Regions from separate parts of the Aquamicrobium terrae genome, predicted to be linked through region 2. Evidence: riboswitches for the same ligand, from Rfam matches in the RefSeq annotation. Region 2 holds a riboswitch; each other region holds the start of a gene.
The links. A riboswitch is a leader RNA that binds a small molecule or an ion and turns the genes downstream of it on or off. The one in region 2 is predicted to bind thiamine pyrophosphate.

Region 1: it holds a riboswitch for thiamine pyrophosphate, as region 2 does, so the genes downstream of both, ACVCNR_RS06365 (TenA family protein) here and thiB (thiamine ABC transporter substrate binding subunit) in region 2, are expected to answer to the same signal.
Region 3: it holds a riboswitch for thiamine pyrophosphate, as region 2 does, so the genes downstream of both, ACVCNR_RS13085 (ABC transporter permease) here and thiB (thiamine ABC transporter substrate binding subunit) in region 2, are expected to answer to the same signal.

Annotation. Positions count from the first base shown of each region.
Region 1 covers NZ_JBRKLZ010000001.1:1,273,777-1,279,882, reverse strand. The annotation lists rRNA gene ACVCNR_RS06375 (23S ribosomal RNA) at 1-2,137, shown strand, start outside; rRNA gene rrf (5S ribosomal RNA) at 2,336-2,450, shown strand; TPP riboswitch at 2,684-2,798, shown strand; gene ACVCNR_RS06365 (TenA family protein) at 2,888-3,535, shown strand; gene ACVCNR_RS06360 (TenA family protein) at 3,539-4,204, shown strand; gene ACVCNR_RS06355 (L,D-transpeptidase) at 4,300-5,010, opposite strand; gene ACVCNR_RS06350 (DsbA family protein) at 5,030-5,701, opposite strand; gene ACVCNR_RS06345 (ATP-binding protein) at 5,961-6,106, shown strand, end outside.
Region 2 covers NZ_JBRKLZ010000001.1:1,728,631-1,734,736, forward strand. The annotation lists gene thiP (thiamine/thiamine pyrophosphate ABC transporter permease) at 1-645, opposite strand, end outside; gene thiB (thiamine ABC transporter substrate binding subunit) at 824-1,822, opposite strand; TPP riboswitch at 1,865-1,978, opposite strand; gene ACVCNR_RS08730 (thiamine diphosphokinase) at 2,064-2,708, shown strand; gene ACVCNR_RS08735 (ABC-F family ATP-binding cassette domain-containing protein) at 2,710-4,527, shown strand; gene ACVCNR_RS08740 (DMT family transporter) at 4,625-5,578, opposite strand; gene ACVCNR_RS08745 (LysE family translocator) at 5,669-6,106, opposite strand, start outside.
Region 3 covers NZ_JBRKLZ010000001.1:2,662,324-2,668,429, forward strand. The annotation lists gene thiD (bifunctional hydroxymethylpyrimidine kinase/phosphomethylpyrimidine kinase) at 1-490, opposite strand, end outside; gene thiE (thiamine phosphate synthase) at 487-1,143, opposite strand; gene ACVCNR_RS13075 (hydroxyethylthiazole kinase) at 1,130-1,864, opposite strand; gene ACVCNR_RS13080 (ABC transporter substrate-binding protein) at 1,861-2,799, opposite strand; gene ACVCNR_RS13085 (ABC transporter permease) at 2,796-3,575, opposite strand; TPP riboswitch at 3,696-3,798, opposite strand; gene ACVCNR_RS13090 (alkaline phosphatase) at 3,948-5,696, shown strand; gene ACVCNR_RS13095 (hypothetical protein) at 5,758-6,106, shown strand, end outside.

The sequences.
Region 1 (6,106 bases), 450 kb from region 2:
CAGCGAAAGCGAGTCTGAACAGGGCGTTCAGTTCGACGCATTAGACCCGAAACCGAGTGATCTAGCCATGAGCAGGTTGAAGGTAAGGTAACACTTACTGGAGGACCGAACCCATAACTGTTGCAATAGTTCGGGATGACTTGTGGCTAGGGGTGAAAGGCCAATCAAACTCGGAAATAGCTGGTTCTCCGCGAAATCTATTTAGGTAGAGCGTCGACCGAATACCCCCGGGGGTAGAGCACTGGATGGGCTATGGGGACTCACCGTCTTACTGATCCTAACCAAACTCCGAATACCGGGGAGTACTAGTCGGCAGACACACGGCGGGTGCTAACGTCCGTCGTGGAAAGGGAAACAACCCTGACCTACAGCTAAGGTCCCCAAGTTATGGCTAAGTGGGAAAGGATGTGAGGATCCCAAAACAACCAGGATGTTGGCTTAGAAGCAGCCATCATTTAAAGAAAGCGTAACAGCTCACTGGTCTAAATAAGGGTCTTTGCGCCGAAAATGTAACGGGGCTCAAGCCATACACCGAAGCTTAGGGTTCGTGAGCAATCACGAGCGGTAGCGGAGCGTTCTGTAAGCTGATGAAGCCGTACCCGTGAGGGGCGGTGGAGGTATCAGAAGTGCGAATGCTGACATGAGTAACGTAAGGGGAGTGAGAGACTCCCCCGCCGAAAGTCCAAGGGTTCCTGCTTAAAGTTAATCTGAGCAGGGTTAGCCGGCCCCTAAGGCGAGGCCGAAAGGCGTAGTCGATGGGAATCACGTTAATATTCGTGAGCCTGGAGGTAGTGACGGATCGCGTGTATTGTCAGGTCTTATCGGATTGATCCTGGCAGTGAAGCGGTCCCGGGAAATAGCTCCTCCTTATAGCCCGTACCCGAAACCGACACTGGTGGACTGGTAGAGTATACCAAGGCGCTTGAGAGAACTATGCTGAAGGAACTCGGCAAATTGCACGCGTAACTTCGGAAGAAGCGTGACCCTTTTGCGGGCAACCGTAAGAGGGTGGCACAGACCAGGGGGTAGCGACTGTTTATCAAAAACACAGGGCTCTGCGAAGCCGCAAGGCGACGTATAGGGTCTGACGCCTGCCCGGTGCCGGAAGGTTAAGAGGAGAGGTGCAAGCTTTGAATCGAAGCCCCGGTAAACGGCGGCCGTAACTATAACGGTCCTAAGGTAGCGAAATTCCTTGTCGGGTAAGTTCCGACCTGCACGAATGGCGTAACGACTTCCCCGCTGTCTCCAGCATAGACTCAGTGAAATTGAATTCCCCGTGAAGATGCGGGGTTCCTGCGGTTAGACGGAAAGACCCCGTGCACCTTTACTATAGCTTTACATTGGCATTCGTAGTGGCATGTGTAGGATAGGTGGTAGGCTTTGAAGCCAGGGCGCCAGCCTTGGTGGAGCCACCCTTGAAATACCACCCTTATTACTATGGATGTCTAACCGCGGCCCGTCATCCGGGTCCGGGACAATGTATGGTGGGTAGTTTGACTGGGGCGGTCGCCTCCTAAAGAGTAACGGAGGCGCGCGATGGTGGGCTCAGAACGGTCGGAAATCGTTCGCTGAGTGCAATGGCATAAGCCTGCCTGACTGCGAGACTGACAAGTCGAGCAGAGACGAAAGTCGGTCATAGTGATCCGGTGGTCCCGTGTGGAAGGGCCATCGCTCAACGGATAAAAGGTACGCCGGGGATAACAGGCTGATGACCCCCAAGAGTCCATATCGACGGGGTTGTTTGGCACCTCGATGTCGACTCATCGCATCCTGGGGCTGGAGCAGGTCCCAAGGGTATGGCTGTTCGCCATTTAAAGCGGTACGTGAGTTGGGTTCAGAACGTCGTGAGACAGTTCGGTCCCTATCTGCCGTGGGTGTAGGAATATTGACAGGATCTGTCCCTAGTACGAGAGGACCGGGATGGACGTATCTCTGGTGGACCTGTTGTGGCGCCAGCCGCATAGCAGGGTAGCTATATACGGACGGGATAACCGCTGAAGGCATCTAAGCGGGAAACCCACCTGAAAACGAGTATTCCCTCAAGAACCGTGGAAGACGACCACGTTGATAGGCCGGGTGTGGAAGAGCGGCAACGCTTGAAGCTTACCGGTACTAATAGTTCGATCGGCTTGATCGTTCTCATTCCTAATGTTCATCGCTGCGCGATGTCTGTTATCGCTCACGCTGGTTCCGCCCTTCGGGCGGCGCTGCGCGGGCGCGGCGCACAAGCGCCGACGGTCGGTCGACCTTGCAGCCTGACGGCTGAAAGGCGATCAAGGCAGACACGCAAAACATCAGCACAAAACAGCTTCTCAGATAACATGCGCTTTGCCGACCTGGTGGTCATGGCGGGGCGGCTGCACCCGTTCCCATTCCGAACACGGCCGTGAAACGCCCCTGCGCCGATGGTACTTCGTCTCAAGACGCGGGAGAGTAGGTCGCTGCCAGGTCTGCTAAACGCATGAAAATCTTCTCATCGTCATCCAGAACAGCTCATTTTCCTGATTTCGGAACGCCGCCCTTCGGGGCGGCGTTTTGCGTTTGCGGCGAGGCTGTGGCTGCCACGCCTCGTGGAGTTGACCGGACAGGGGGAGTCCCGCTGCCCCTCTCTGAAAATTTGGTGGACCCTTTGCCGTTGAAGCGAGGCGAGGGGTGACAGGCCAATCCTTATTTCCTAAAAGACGATCTCACCAAGGGGAGTCCCGCAAGGGGCTGAGAGACCGCTGGCGCAAGCAGCGCGGTGACCCTTCGAACCTGATCCGGATCATGCCGGCGAAGGGATGGCGAATTTCAAGCTGCCTTTTGCCGGCCTCCTTGCGAGGCCGCCCATGCCAGAAACAAAGCCTGAAACAGACGGTCTCGCTGTCATCCACGAAAGGACAGCACGATGACCGAACGCTTCACCGAAACCTTGAAACGAGAAAGCCAGCCGGCCTGGACGCGGGCGGTCGAGCACCGCTTCGTCCAGGAACTGTTTCAGGGCATGGTGCCCGACGAGGTAATGGCCTCCTATCTCGTGCAGGACCACCGCTTTCTCGACAGCTTCCTGACCTTGCTGGGCGCGGCCATCGCCACCAGCGACAGTTTCGAGGCGCGGCTGCGCTTCGGGCGCTTTATCGGCATGGTGTCGGGGGAGGAGAACACCTACTTCCTGCGCGCGTTCGACGCGCTCGGCGTCAGCGAAAAGCAGCGGGCGGCCATTGCCGACACGCAGCCCACCACCGGTTTCAAGTCGATCATGCGCGAGGCGGCGGCCACGCGTTCCTATGCGGCGGCACTTGCCGTGCTCAATGTCGCCGAATGGCTCTATCTCGACTGGGCCATGAAGGCGCTGGCGCCGCTGCCGCGAAACTTCGTCCACGCGGAGTGGATCACCCTGCACGACAATCCCGATTTCCGGGATTTCGTGGCTTTCCTGCGCGCCGAGCTTGACCGTGTCGGGCCGGCGGAATCGGAGACGAGCCGCGATTTCTTCTCGCGTGCCGTGGCGCTGGAACTGGCGTTCTTCGATGCAGCCTATGAGAGTGGAGAGTAAGCAATGGATGTGTTCGAACGGCTGAAGCAGGCTGCCGCCGCTGACTGGCAGAGCTATGTCGGTCATGAATTCGTGTGGCAGCTCGGCGCGGGCACGCTGCCCGAGGCGGCGTTCCGGGCCTATCTGGTGCAGGACTATCTGTTCCTCATCCAGTTCTCGCGCGCCTGGGCGCTCGCGGCTTACAAGAGCCGCACCATTCCCGAAATCCGGGCGGCGCAGGCGGGGCTTTCCGGCATACTCGACGAGACGGAGCTGCATGTGCGGCTGTGCGGGCGCTGGGGGCTCTTGCCCGAGCAACTCCACTCCGTGCCGGAGCATCAGGCAACCGTCGCCTATACCCGTTTCGTGCTCGACTGCGGCGCGGCCGGCGACCTGCTGGACCTCCATGTCGCGCTCGCGCCGTGTGTCATCGGCTATGCCGAGATCGGCAAGGCATTGGCGCCAAACGGCGTCGCCGCACTGAAAGACCACCCGTACCGTGAATGGATCGGCGAATATGCCGGGGATGCATTCCAGCAGCTTGCCGTCGGTTCACGCAACCTGCTCGACGATCTGGCGGCGCGCTCGATGACGGAGCGGCGTTTCGGGGAGCTTGCCGCCCTGTTCGGCAAGGCCTCGCGGCTGGAGGCGGATTTCTGGCAGATGGGGCTGGATGCCGCCCGAGGCTGACACGAAAAACCTCCCCGGCAGCGGTTTCGGCCGGGGAGTTTTCTGGCGGGAGGCATGTCGTTGCCGCAAAGCCGCCGCGCCTTTTTCGCGACTGCTTAGAGGATGACGATCTTTGAGCCGGGGCGGGCACGCTGATAGAGGTCGACGACGTCCATGTTCAACATGCGGATGCAGCCGGCCGAAACCGCCTTGCCGATGCTGTTCGGCTGGTTGGTGCCATGGATGCGGTAGTAGGTATCCTTGCCGTCCTTGAACAGGTAGAGCGCGCGCGCGCCGAGCGGATTGGTCGGGCCGCCTTCGACGCCGTTCTCATATTTCTTGTACTGCTCGGGCGCGCGGGCGATCATCGAGTCGGTCGGGCGCCAGCGCGGCCATTCCTGCTTCCAGGCGAGATCGGTGACGCCGCTGAACCCGCGCCCGGCGGCACCCACGCCGACGCCGTAGCGCAGCGCCTTGCCATTGGCCTGGACGAGGTAGAGGAAGCGGTTGGCGGGATCGACGACGATGGTGCCAGGCGCATAGTCGCTGCGATAGTCGACCATCTGGCGGTGATATTTTTCCGGGATCTTGGACAGGTCTTCCTGCGGAAGCGGGAAACGCTCATTGGGGCGCGGCCCATAGCGCGGCGGCGTGACCGAAGCCTGTTCGACCGGCGCGGGCGCGGGCTCGGCCACAGGCGGCGCGGGCGCAGGGCTGGTCACGGTCATCTCGGAAGATGTGGCGCAGGCGCCCAGCCCCATGCAGGCCAGAAGCGCCAGCGCAGTCCATACGCGCCGTGCCGGCCGCTCGTCCATTGCGTCGGTCATATGCCTGAAGTCCTTCGTATCAGTTGCTGTCGCGCGCTCGCGCGTCGGAGATAACCTGCCGGAAGCCCGCTTCGTCGAGCGCGGAGGCGACGAGGAAGGGGCCGATGAGGAAGACCGGGGTGCCGGCAAGGCCGAGCGCGTCGGCCTGCGCGCCATGACGCTGCAGGAGGGCGGTGATCTCGGCGTCCTTCGCCTTCATGTCATGCTCCAGCCGGGCCATGTCGAGCCCGGCTCCGGCCACCGCCTTGCGCATCCTGTCTTCCTCGACCCTGCCGCCCTTGATGGCCATCAGCGCATGATGGGCCTCGCCGTACCTGCCCTGGCGGTGGGCCACCAGCGCCAGCCTGGCGCCGTAGATCGAGGCCGAGGTGAGGATCGGCCAATCCTTGTAGACCAGTCGCACCTTGCCGTCGGCACGCACGACCTTGTTGAGCGGATCGACCGTCTTCTTGCAGAACGGGCAGTTGTAGTCGAAGAAATAAACGATGGTGACATCGCCCTTGGCGTTGCCGGCCTTCGGGTCCGCCGGATCGTTGAGGATCATCTCGGTGCTGAGCCCGTCGTCGGCGGATGCCTGCGCCGGGGTGACGATGCCGGCCGCCGCCAGCGCCGTCAGCGCCAGTGCCGCGCGGCGGTTGAGCGCTGTGGGGCCATGGGTTTCGGAAGAACCGATGTTCGCGAGCTGCGGCATGATCCGGTGCGGGGTGATCGACATGGAAACGGCCTCGATTTCTGCTGGTCGGGCCGACAGGGTTTGGTGGACCTTAAGGCAGGCTTAAGGGCAAAAGGAAAGCCTGCGTACACGTAAAAAATCCGGTGTTGCAGACAGCGCACAGCTTCCGTTCGGGCAGCCGGCGCTCCCTTTCTTAAGATTGCCTTAAGGCGCCGGCATGAGGCAGGGAAACCGTCATGCCGCCGAACAGGCGGCGAGGCGAGCGGAGACGAGGCTTATGCGTTCCATGCGAACCCGACTGTTCGCGATCCTGATCCTGATCACCGGGCTGGTGTGGCTTTCGGCGGTGAAGTGGATCTACTTTTCCACCGGTTCGCAGCTCGAGCGGGTGCTCGACGCGCGGCTGATGGAGGCGGCGCGCAT
Region 2 (6,106 bases):
CCCGCCGCCCAGCGTCAGCACGATGGTGAAGGAGGTGACGCACAGCATGAACACCAGCCCGGCCGCGCCCGGCAGGGCCTGCCGCAGCACCGGCCATTCGATCAGCCGGAAGCCGGCCCGCGCGCCCATGCCGAGCTGGCTCGCCAGCCGCCACTGGTCGGACGGTACGGTCTGGAGGGCTTCCACGAACAGCCGCGTCGCCAAAGGCAGGTTGAAGAACACATGCGCGACGAGGATGCCGGACAGCCCGTAGATGCCCGGCCATGTGTCGCCGCCGAGCGCGGAGAGCAGGCCAGCGAAATAGCCGGCGCGGCCATAGAGCGCCAGCACGCCCAGCGCCGCGACGAGGGCCGGCAGCGCCAGCGGCACGGCGAAGAGTTGCAGGATCAGGCCGCGCCCCGGAAAATGCGGATGGCGAACCAAAGCCCGCGCCACGAACAACGCCGGAACCACCGAGAGCAGCGTCGACAACAGCGCCTGCCACAGCGTGAAGCGCGCGACCCTCAGCATATACGGATCGAAGGCGGCAACCGCGCCGGACAGGTCGCGCACCCCCTCGACGATCAGCCCGGCGAACGCCCCGCCGATCAGCAGCGAGATCGCCGCCAGCGCCACGATGCCGGCCGTGATGCGGAAATCGGTCATGGCGCGGCCATTGAGCAATTCCAGGAAAAGTGTGAAGCGGTTTTCCGTCCGGAATTGCGTAAAAATAAGGAGATGAAAGGCCTCATTTCCGCCGGCAAAACCCTCAACCGCGCCGCGCCAATAACGCGTCGGGAAGACGGGACCGGAAAGGAACGAAAGCACGCCATCGAAAAGTGGACTACCGGCCCATCGCGCCGAGCCACTCGTCCACCCAGGCCTTGCGGTTGTCGGCCACTTCCTGCGGGTTGAATTGCAGGGTCCTGGCCGGCTTCACCAGCCTGTCGAAGGCGGGGTCGAGCGGCTTGCTGGTCTTGGCCGCAGGGTACATCCACTGGGTTTCCGGCACCGCATTCTGGAAGCCCGGCCCGGTCATGAAGGCGAGGAACTGTTCGGCCAGCGGGTTCTTCGCCCCGGCAATGGTGATGCCGGCCACCTCGACCTGAAGATAATGCCCTTCGGAAAAAGCGACGGCCTGATAGCGCTCGGTCTTGTCGGCGATCATGTGATAGGCGGGCGAGGTGGTGTAGGACAGCACCATCGGTGCCTCGCCCTTGGTGAACAGCCCGTAGGCCTCGCTCCAGCCCGGCGTCACCGTCAGCACGCGGCCTTTCAGCTTTTCCCAGGCAGCACCCGCCTCGTCGCCATAGACGGCGCGCACCCACAGCAACAGGCCGAGGCCCGGCGTCGAGGTGCGCGGGTCCTGGATGACGATTTTTTGCGCCTTGTCGCCCTCGACCAGCTCCTTGAGGCTGGCCGGCGGATTGGGCAGCTTCTCGGTGTCGTAGACCACGGCGAAATAGCCGTAGTCGTAGGGCACGAACATATCGTCGTTCCAGCCGCCTGGAACATCCACCTGCGGCGTCGCCCCATGGGCCACGAACAGCCCGGTGCCGCGCGCCTCGGCGGTGAGGTTGGTGTCGAGGCCGAGCACGATGTCGGCCTTGGTGGAGGCGCCTTCCAGCTTCAGCCGGTTGAGCAGGGCCACCCCATCGGCCACCGAGACGAAATCGACCTCGCAGCCGCATTCGGCCTCGAAATTCGTCTTCACCTGCGGGCCGGGGCCCCAGTCGGCGGTGAAGCTGTCATAGGTGTAGATGGTCAGCTTGCCTTGCGCCGAAGCGGGCGCGGCGGCCAACAGGGCCGCAGCCGACAGAAGGGATAAAAGCACTGTGCGCATCGGCGCCTCCTTGGTTTCGTCTCAGGGGGTCGAGGCGCCGGCTGTCCGACAGCTTCTAATCCCTCCGCCGGTACAAGCCGGATCAGGTTCAGCGGGTTGGCTTTGAGGCCTCTCAGCCGGGCCGCGTTGACGCGTCCGGCACCCCGTTAGAGCATTTTCAGAAATAGGCCCCCGCGCGCCGCGACGCAAGAGAGGCGGCGCTCTTCCGTTCCACGGACGGGGCTGCTAATGCCCTCGTCCCATGAGCCGATACACCATCCTTCTCGGCGGCGAGCTTGTCCGCACCCCCGCCCTCGACCGCCAGATCGCGGGAACGCGCATCGTCGCCGCCGATTCCGGCATCCGCCATGCCGAAACCCTCGGCATCGTGCCGGAGCTTTGGGTGGGCGACTTCGATTCCGCCCCCCCGGTGCTGCCGGAACGCCTGAAAACGGTGCCGAAGCGACAATTCCCCTCCGACAAGGACAGCACCGACGGCGAACTGGCGGTGGACATCGCGCTGGAACAGGGCGCGACCGCGCTGGTGCTGGCCGGCGCCTTCGGCGGCGCCCGCGCCGACCATGCCTTCCTGCATCTGGCGCTGGCGCTGCGGCTGGCCGAGACGGGCGTCGACGTGCTGCTGACCAGCGGCACGCAGGAAGGGCGGCCCCTGCCGCATGCGGCGGCAACCTTCGACTATGCCGAAGGCACGCTGTTTTCGATCCTCGGCTTTTCGGATCTGGCCGGCCTCACCGTGCGCGGCGCGAAATGGGAGCTGGCCTCGGTCACGGTGCCGTTCGGCTCGTCGCTCACCATGTCGAACGAGGTTCGCGGCACGCTCAGCGTCGAACTCGCACAGGGCCGCGCCATGCTGCTCGCCCATCCGCTGGCCGGAAAGGAAGGCTGACATGGCCCCGCCGCTTCTCAACCTTGCCGGCATCCGCCTCACCTTCGGCGGCACGCCGCTGCTCGACGGCGCCGACCTCACCGTCGGCCCCGGCGACCGCATCGCGCTGGTCGGCCGCAACGGCTCCGGCAAATCGACACTGCTGAAGATCGCCGCCGGCCTCGCCGAAGCGCAGGACGGCGAGATCTTCCGCCAGCCCACGGCCACCATCCGCTACCTGCCGCAGGCGCCCGACATGGACGGATTCGCCACGGTGCGCGCCTATGTCGAGGCGGGCCTCGGCCCCGCCGACGATCCCTACCGCGCCACCTATCTGCTCGAACATCTGGGCCTCACCGGCGAGGAAATACCGGCCGAGCTTTCCGGCGGCGAGGCGCGCCGCGCCGCCCTTGCCCGCGTCATGGCCCCGGAGCCGGACATCCTGCTGCTCGACGAGCCGACCAACCATCTCGACCTCAATGTCATCGAATGGCTGGAGGAAGAGCTGATCCGTTCCGCCTCGGCGCTGGTCGTCATTTCCCACGACCGCCGTTTCCTCGAGCGCGTCTCGCGCGCCACCGTCTGGCTGGATCGCGGCCAGACAAGGCGGCTGGACCGGAGCTTTGCCCATTTCGAGGAATGGCGCGATAAGATTCTGGAGGAAGAGGAGCGCGAGCAGCATAAGCTCGGCCGCCAGATCGCGCGCGAGGAGCACTGGCTGCGCTATGGCGTCACCGCCCGGCGCAAGCGCAATGTGCGCCGCCTTGGCGAATTGCAGGCGCTGCGCCAGCGCCACGCCGGCCACAGGGGCGCGGAAGGCACCGCCACCATGGTGGCCAGCGACGCCGCCGAATCCGGCAAGCTGGTGATCGAGGCGAAATCGATCTCCAAGAGTTTCGGCGATCTGGTCGTGGTCCGGGATTTCTCGACCCGCATCCAGCGCGGCGACCGCATCGGCCTCGTCGGCCCCAATGGCGCCGGCAAGACCACGCTGCTCAAGATGCTGACCGGCGAGCTTGCGCCCGACACGGGCAGCGTGCGCCTCGGCGTCAATCTGGAGATCGCCACGCTCGACCAGAAGCGCGATGCCGCCGATCCACAAGAGACGCTGTCCCACTACCTCACCGACGGGCGCGGCGAGAGCCTCGTCATCAATGGCGAGCAGCGCCATGTCGTCTCCTACATGAAGGACTTCCTGTTCAAGCCGGAGCAGGCGCGCACGCCGGTGCGCGAGCTTTCCGGCGGCGAACGCGCCCGGCTGCTGCTCGCCCGCGTTCTGGCCCGCCCCGCCAATTTGCTGGTGCTGGACGAGCCGACCAACGACCTCGACATGGAGACGCTGGAGCTGTTGCAGGAACTGGTGGCGGGCTTTGCCGGCACGGTCATCCTCGTCAGCCACGACCGCGACTTCCTCGACCGCACCGTGACCATCGTGATCGTGCCCGACGGCGACGGGCGCTGGATCGAATATGCCGGCGGCTATTCCGACATGCTTTCGCAGCGCGGCGCATCGAAGCTGGACGACCGCAAGCTGCGCACCCGCACCGCCGGCAACGAGGAACAGCCGGCCGCGAAGCCGCAGGAGACGGCGAAGGTCGCGTCGAAAAAGCTGTCCTACAAGCAGAAATTCGCACTGGAGAGCCTGCCGAAGAAGATCGAGGCGGCGACCGACACGATCAACCGGCTCGAGGACCGGATCGCCGATCCGGGCTTCTATGACCGCGATCCGGTCGGCTTCCAGAAGACCATTGCCGCCCTCGACAAGGAACGCGCGACACTGGCCGCGATGGAAGAGGAATGGCTGGAACTGGAAATGCTGCGCGAGGAACTGGAGGGGTAGCCCCTTTCAAACACGCGTCGTCATCCCAGTCGCGTGGCGATTGGCCGCCGTTTTTTTCATCCTCGGCAAGCTTCCGGAATGACGACGAACCGACGCATCAACCCCTGTTCGCAGCCGAGGCTGCACCTCGCCGGCGCATCGCCCGCCAAGGCCGCCCGTCGATCGCCGCAAGGCCGAGGCCGATCAGCGCCATGCCGGCCAGATGGCGCGGCAGAAGCACTTCGCCGAGGAACAGGAAGCCGAGCAGGATGGCGCTGGCCGGCACGAGGAAGGTGACCAGCGCCAGATTGCTGGCGCCCGCCGTGGCCAGCAGCCGGAAGAACAGCACATAGGCGAGCGCCGTCGACAGCACCGCCAGTCCGGCCACTGCGCCGAGCGCGCCAAGGCCGGGCATCGGCAGCGTCCACGGCCGGTCGACCAAAAGCATCACCGGAACGAGCAGCACGCTCGCCGCCACCACCTGCCCCGTCGCCGTCACCAGCGGCGGCACGCCCATGGCGCGGAAGCGCCGCCCGTAGATGCTGGCCAGCGCATAGGAGACGGTGGCCGACAGGCACATGAACTGCGCCGTGACATGGCTGCCCAGTTCCTGCACGGCGTCGAGGCCGACCATGACGGCGACCCCGAGAAAGCCGACCAGCACCCCGGCCAGCCGGTTGCCCGTCATCTTCTCATCCGTCGTCAGGAAATGGGCGAACAGCACGGTGAACAGCGGCGTCGCGGCATTGAGGATCGAGGCGACGCCCGAGGCGATGTGCTGCTGGCCGCCGACGATCAGCGAAAAGGGAATGGCGTTGTTGAGGAGACCTATGGCGAAGAAGGCCGCCCAGATGCGCCGCTGGCCGGGCAGCTTCAGGCCCATGATCCTGAGCAGGCCGAGCATCAGCACCGCCGCCACGGCCACCCGCCCGACCACCACGGTGAACACCGGCAGTTCCTTCACCGCGACGGCATTGAAGAAGAACGACCCACCCCACAGGATCGACAGGAAAAGAAGTGTCGCCCACTCGGCCAGGGTCATCGGTCGGTTGGCCGGAATTTCGTTCGACATCGCTCACCTCATGACGGCCACCATGCCGCACCGGCCGAAGCCATGCCACAGGGACTTGCCGTGCTCGACCCGATTCCCGACGGGCCGATCCTACTTGCGGTTGTTTCCGGCAAAGGCGGCGCTGACGCCGAGCCCGATGAACAGCACGCCGCTGACATAGCGCTCGAAGCGCAGATAGGCGCGGCTTTGCCGCAACCGCTCGCCGAGCGCACCGGCCGCCAGCGCATAGCACCCGTCGCTGATGAAGCCGAGCAGCGTGAACACAAGGCCGAGAAAGGCGATCTGCATCGCCACATGGCCGCGCTCGACCTCGATGAATTGCGGCAGGAAGGCGAGGAAGAACAAGGCCGTCTTGGGATTGAGAAGGTTGACGACGAAACCGTCGCGGAACAGCCGCCCATAGGAGCGCGCCTTCATCCCCGCCCCGATGTCGGCATCCTCCTCATCGCGGCCGAAGATCTTCTTCAGCCCGATCCAGATGAGATAGGCCGCCCCTGCATATTTGACGACCGAGAAGGCGACAGCCGA
Region 3 (6,106 bases), 930 kb from region 2:
GCAGCATCTCGGCCTGCGCGATCATCTGCGCCTCGTCCTCAGCGACCGGCATGCCGCTGAGCAGCGCTGCCTCGGGCAGGTTGGGCGTCACGATCGCGGCAAGCGGCAGCAATTCCCCGCGCAGCGCATCGATGGCGTCGGGCTGCAACAGGCGGTCGCCCGAGGTGGCGACCATCACCGGGTCGAGCACCGGCCGCACCTTATGGCGGCGCAGGCCGGCGGCGATCACGGCGATGGTGTCGATGCGCGAGACCATGCCGATCTTGGCGGCGCCGATCTCCATATCGTCAAAGAGGGCATCGATCTGGGCCGCGACCATGCCGGGACTGATGTCTTCCACACCACGCACCCCTTGCGTGTTCTGGGCGGTGATGGCGGTGATGACGCTGGTGCCGAACACGCCGAGCGCCGAGAAGGTCTTCAGGTCGGCCTGGATGCCGGCCCCGCCGCCGCTGTCCGAGCCGGCGATGGTGAGTGCGATTGCCGTCATGGCCGATCTCCGGCGTTATCCACGGCTGCACGCATTTCGCGGGCGGCGCCTGCGATGTCGGCGGCGCGGAAGATGGCGGAGATCACCGCCACGCCCGATGCGCCCGCCTGCACCACCTCGCCGGCACGCGCGGTGTCGATGCCGGCAATGGCGCCGACCGGCAGTTCGGGTTTCGCTGCGCGGATGCGCGCGCGCAACACGCGAAAACCTTCGAGCCCGACCGGCGGATCGGGGTTCTTCTTGGACAGCGTCTCGAAGACGCCGCCGATGCAGGCGTAGTCGATGGGGGCGGCGATGGCCGCGTCGGCGTCCGCCTCGTTCTTCACCGTCAGGCCGATGATCGCAGCGGGGCCGAGCAGGCGGCGCGCGGTTGCGGCATCCATGTCGTCGCGGCCGATGTGGACGCCGTCCGCCCCGGCGGCCAGCGCGACGTCCACGCGGTCGTTCACCACCAGCGGCACGCCGGTGCCGGCAAGGGCGGCGCGGATGGCCTCGGCCTCGGCGATCATCTGCCGCGTGGAGGCTTCCTTGTCGCGATACTGGATGATAGTCGCGCCATTGCGTGCCGCAATGCCGGCCATTTCGGCCAGATTGCCGAGCGGACGCAGCGCACCGTCGATGATGGCATTCAGCCTGTAGTCAACCCTGTTCATTGTCTGCCTTTGCGAACTGAAGAACGTACGTGCCCTCAAGACTGGCCAGCGCGTCGAGCAGGGCCGGCTCGAAGCTGCCCGGCCCGGTTGCCGTCTTGCCGGCCATTTCCGCCGCGATGCCGAAGACGAGCATGGCGGCGCTCGCCGCCAGGAACGGATCGGCTTCGACGGCGAGGAAGGCGGCGATGACGGCGCCGGACAGGCATCCGGTGCCTGTCACCAGCGCCGTCAGCGGATGGCCGTTTTCGACGCGCAGCACCGCACCATTCCACGCGATGCGGTCCGCCTTGCCGGTCCGCACCGCCACCACGTCGGCGGGCACGGCAAGCAGGTCGTATTCGGCCGCGTTGGCGCGCAGCACCGCCGGGCCGCGTGCCAGCAACTCCTGCGCGAAGGCCGCGCGGGGCGGCGAGTAGTCGCAATGGGCGGGATCGAGCGCCCACGGCCGGCCCTTCTCATCGGCGACATCCACCGCGATGCCGATGGCCTCGCGGCGCTGCGCGTCCAGCGTGCCGAGATTGACCAGCAGGGCATCCGCCTTGGCGACGAAATGGCCGACCTCCTCCGGCGAAGAGGTCATGGAGGGGATCGCGCCAAGGGCGGAAAGCCCGTCGGCCACGAATTTGGGAACCACGCCGTTCATCAGGCAATGGATGCGCGGCCGCCGCCGACGCACCTCGCCCAGCAGCTCGGCCGCACGTTCGGGGATAGCGCCGCTCATTGCAGTTCCACCGCGATGTCCTCGATGGCGGGGGCTTTCCTGATCAGCCCGCTTTCCTCGAGGAATGCGCCGAAGCGGGCGTAGCGTGCGCGGTCGAGCGCCGAGGGGCGCTTGGCGAAGCGCGGCAGCGTGTCGATCCAGGCCTGCCGGTTCAGCTCGTTGTCGAGGTCCGGATGGGCCTTCACGAACAGCTTCCAGCCCTCCTCTGGATGGTTGGTGAGGTGGATCGCGCCCTTTTCGACGGCTGCGAGGAAGCGCTTGAGGCGGTCGTCCTCGACCAGGTCCGGCCGGGTCACGAACACCAGCTCGTCATAGACCGGAATGCCGTGTTCCTCGGGGAAGAAGGCGCGGCCTTCATGGCCTTCGAGCTTCATCTGGGTCAGCTCGAAATTGCGGTAGCCGCCGATGGTGGCGTCCACCTGGCCGCTGATCAGCGACGGTGACAGGGCGAAATTGACGTTGACCAGCTCGATCTTGTCCTTGTCGGCGCCGGCGCTCCCCAGCATGCGGGAAATGATGGCGTCCTCGAAGCCGGAGACCGAGAAGCCGATCTTCTTGCCTTCGAGGTCCTTCAGCTCCTTGATCGGCCCGTCGGCCAGAACCGTCAGCGTGTTGAGCGGGGTCTCGACCAGCGTTCCGAAGCGCACCAGCGACACGCCCGCGTCATGGTCGAGATAGAGGTTCGGCTGGTAGTGGATGCCGATCTCCGCCTTGCCGGAAGCAACGGCGCGCGGCACGATCGAGGGGTCGGCCGGCGGCACCAGTTCCACATCCAGCCCGGCCTCCTCGAACAGGCCGAGTTCCTTCGCCACCACCAGCGGTGCGTGGTCGGGATTGACGAACCATTCCAGCATCACGGTGAGCTTGTCGGCGGCATGGGCCGCCCCGGCCGTGGCGACGGACAGCAGGAGCGCGAGCGCGCAGGGTCGAATCATGTTGGCTTCCTTTGCTTGGGAGTGGAGGAAAAATCGCCTTCGCGCGCCCAGGGCGTGAGAAGGGGGGCAAGGAGGTCGACGGCCCGCCGCAGCGCCAGCGCCAGCACGGCGATGACGGCCATGGCCGCGAACATGGTGTCGGTCTGCATGCGGGCGTTGGCCTGCACCATGACGAAGCCGAGCCCGGCCGAGGCGCCCACCCATTCGCCGATGACCGCGCCCAGTGGGGCAAGGGGTGCTGCGACCCGCAGGCCCGAAATCAGGGCGGGCAAGGCAAGCGGTACGCGCAGCAGGAACAGCGTCTGCCGGTGACTGGCCGGGGTGAGAGCGGCGGCATCGACGATTTCGTGCGGCGTGCGGCGCAGCCCGTCGGCAAAGGCGGACGCCACTGGAAAGAAGATGATGAGCGTGGTCATCACCACCTTGGAGGTCATCCCGAAGCCGAACCACAGCACCAGCAGCGGCGCGATGACGAAGACCGGGAAGGCTTGCAGCACCAGCACCATCGGCCAGACGGCGCGCCCGAGTCGCGGGAAGGTGGCGATGGCAAGCGCGGTGGCGATGCCGGCCGTCATGCCGGCCGCGAAACCGGCGGCGATCTCGGCCAGGGTCACCAGCGCGTTGTCGAGAAGATAAAGCGGCTGCCGCCGGAAAGCGGTCGCGACCTCGAGCGGCGTGGGCAATATGTAGCGCGGCGGGGCGAAGGCGATGACGATCGCCTGCCATGAAGCCACCAGCACAAGGGCGGTGCGCAGCGCTGCCGAGACAGCCGACATGGACGCCGGCCCCTAGAAGGGAAGCCGTGTCGGTGGGCGAGGCTCGTATTTCGAATGCATGGCGATCTCCCGACTTGTCATCATGGAGATCCAGGTGTGCGAAGAATTGGCAGGATTGCCCGAAGGCCCTCGTTCCGTTCCTACGCCGGCATAACCCGGATCAGGTTCAAGGGTCCGGCTCTTCGCCATCTCAGCGCCGTGCGGCGCCCCCCTCGGAATGGCGCCATCTATGTTGCAAGCCGGCTGTGCTGTCAAGCGAGGTCAATGGAACCGGAGCGGCTTTGTCATCGGCCTGTCTCAAAGCCGTCATCGCGCTGTAATGTGCCGGCCCTAGCAAGCGGGTCTCTTTCGACGTTCACGGAGAACACGACAATGCGCAGCCTGCTCGCCATCCTGACCGCAACGACCGTACTGGTGCCGGCCGTTGCCGGCGCGGCCACGGTCTACCCGCTCGACCGGGCGACGATCCTCAGCGCGTCGCCCTTCGACCTGAAGGTGGAGTTCGACGGCGTCGTCGCCGGCTCCGATGTCAGCGTCACCATCAACGGCAAGCCGGCTGCCGAAGTGTTCGGCAAGGAAGCCACTTTCATCGAGAAGGAAGACGGTGTCGAGGCTTCCGCCGTGCGCCTTGAAGGCGTGACGATTGCCGAGCCCGGCACCTACACGGTTGTCGCCAAGGCCGGCGACGAGGAAAAGACCGTGACCTGGGAGGTTTACGGCACCTCCGCCGAGCCCAGGGCGAAGAACGTCATCTTCCTGATCGCCGACGGTCTTTCGGTGGCGCATCGCACCGCCGCGCGCATCATGTCCAGGGGCATGACCGAGGGCAAGGCCAACGGCCGTCTCAACATGGACGACCTCGACCGCATGGCCTTCATCGGCACCTCGTCCACCGAGGCCGTCGCCACCGACAGCGCCAACACCATGTCGGCCTACATGACCGGCCACAAGAGCGCCGTGAACGCGCTGGGCGTCTATGCCGACCGCACCGCCGATCCGTTCGACGATCCGAAGGTCGAGACGCTGGTCGAGGCGCTGCGCCGCCAGACGTCCAAGTCGGTGGGCATCGTCACCACATCCGAGCTACAGGACGCGACGCCTGCCGCGCTCTTCGCCCACACCCGCCGCCGCGCCGAGAAGGCCGCCATCAACACCCAGATCTTCGATCTGAAGCCCGAGGTCATTCTCGGTGGTGGTTCGGCCTACTTCCTGCCGCAGTCGGTCGCCGGCTCGAAGCGCAAGGACGACATCGATCATATCGAGGGCTTCAAGGAAGCCGGCTATACGCTGGCCACCACCAGGGGCGCGCTTGAGGCTGCCGCCGGCTCCAACACCGGCAAGGTGCTCGGCCTCTTCCACACCGGCAACATGGACACCACGCTCGACCGCGAGTTCCTGAAGAAGGGCAGCGTCGAGAAATTCCCCGAGCAGCCCGGTCTGGTCGACATGACCAAAGCCGCCCTCGGCCAGCTCTCGAAGAACGCGGAAGGCTTCGTGCTGGTCGTCGAGGCCGCCAATGTCGACAAGATGTCCCATCCGCTCGACTGGGACCGTGCCGTGGTCGACACCATCGAGTTCGACAAGGCGATCGGCGCCGCCCGCGAATTCGCCGAGCAGAACCCCGATACGCTGATCGTCGTGACCGGCGACCACACCCACGGCGTTTCGATCATCGGCACGGTCGATGACGGGAAGCCCGGCGACGAGATGCGTGAGAAGGTCGGCACCTATGCCGATGCCGGCTTCCCAAACTACGAGGACAAGGACGGCGACGGCTATCCCGACAGCGTCGATGTCTCGCGCCGCCTGTTCCTGGCCGCCAACAACGGCCCCGACCATTACGAGACTTTCCGTCCGAAGCTCGACGGTCCGTTCGTGCCGGCCATCCAGGACGAGAACAAGAAGTACGTCGCCAACGAAGCTTACAAGGACGTTCCCGGCGCCGTGCTGGTGCAGGGCAACATCCCTCGCGACGGAGACACCGGCGTGCATTCGGTGGACGACGTGGTGCTTCAGGCGACCGGCCCCGGCTCGGAGAACTTCAAGGGCTATATGGAGCAGAGCGACGTCTATCGCGTCCTGGCCGAGGCGCTGGCGCTGGGCGCCAGGCAGACGCAGTAACGCATCGCACGGCCGGGCAGGTCCGGAATTCCGGGGCTGCCCGTTTGCGACGGAGGCCGACATGACCGCCACCAGACTGGACCGCCGGCGCGCGCTTGCCGCGATGGGCGGGGCCGCGCTTTCGCTGGCCGCATGGCCGGCCGGTGCCGCCACGGACACGATCTCCTTCGACGAGCTCTACGGCAAGGTCAGCGTGCTGGGGCTCAGTTTCTCGGACAAGGTGAAGGCGCTGGAAGGCAAGCCCGTCGCCATGCGCGGCTTCATGGCCCCGCCGCTGAAGGCCGAGGCCAATTTCTTCGTGCTCACCGAAATGCCGATGGCGCTCTGCCCCTTCTGCTCCTCGGATGCGGACTGGCCCGACGACATCATCGTCGTCTATCTCGACCAAAGCCAGACCTTCGAGCAGGCCA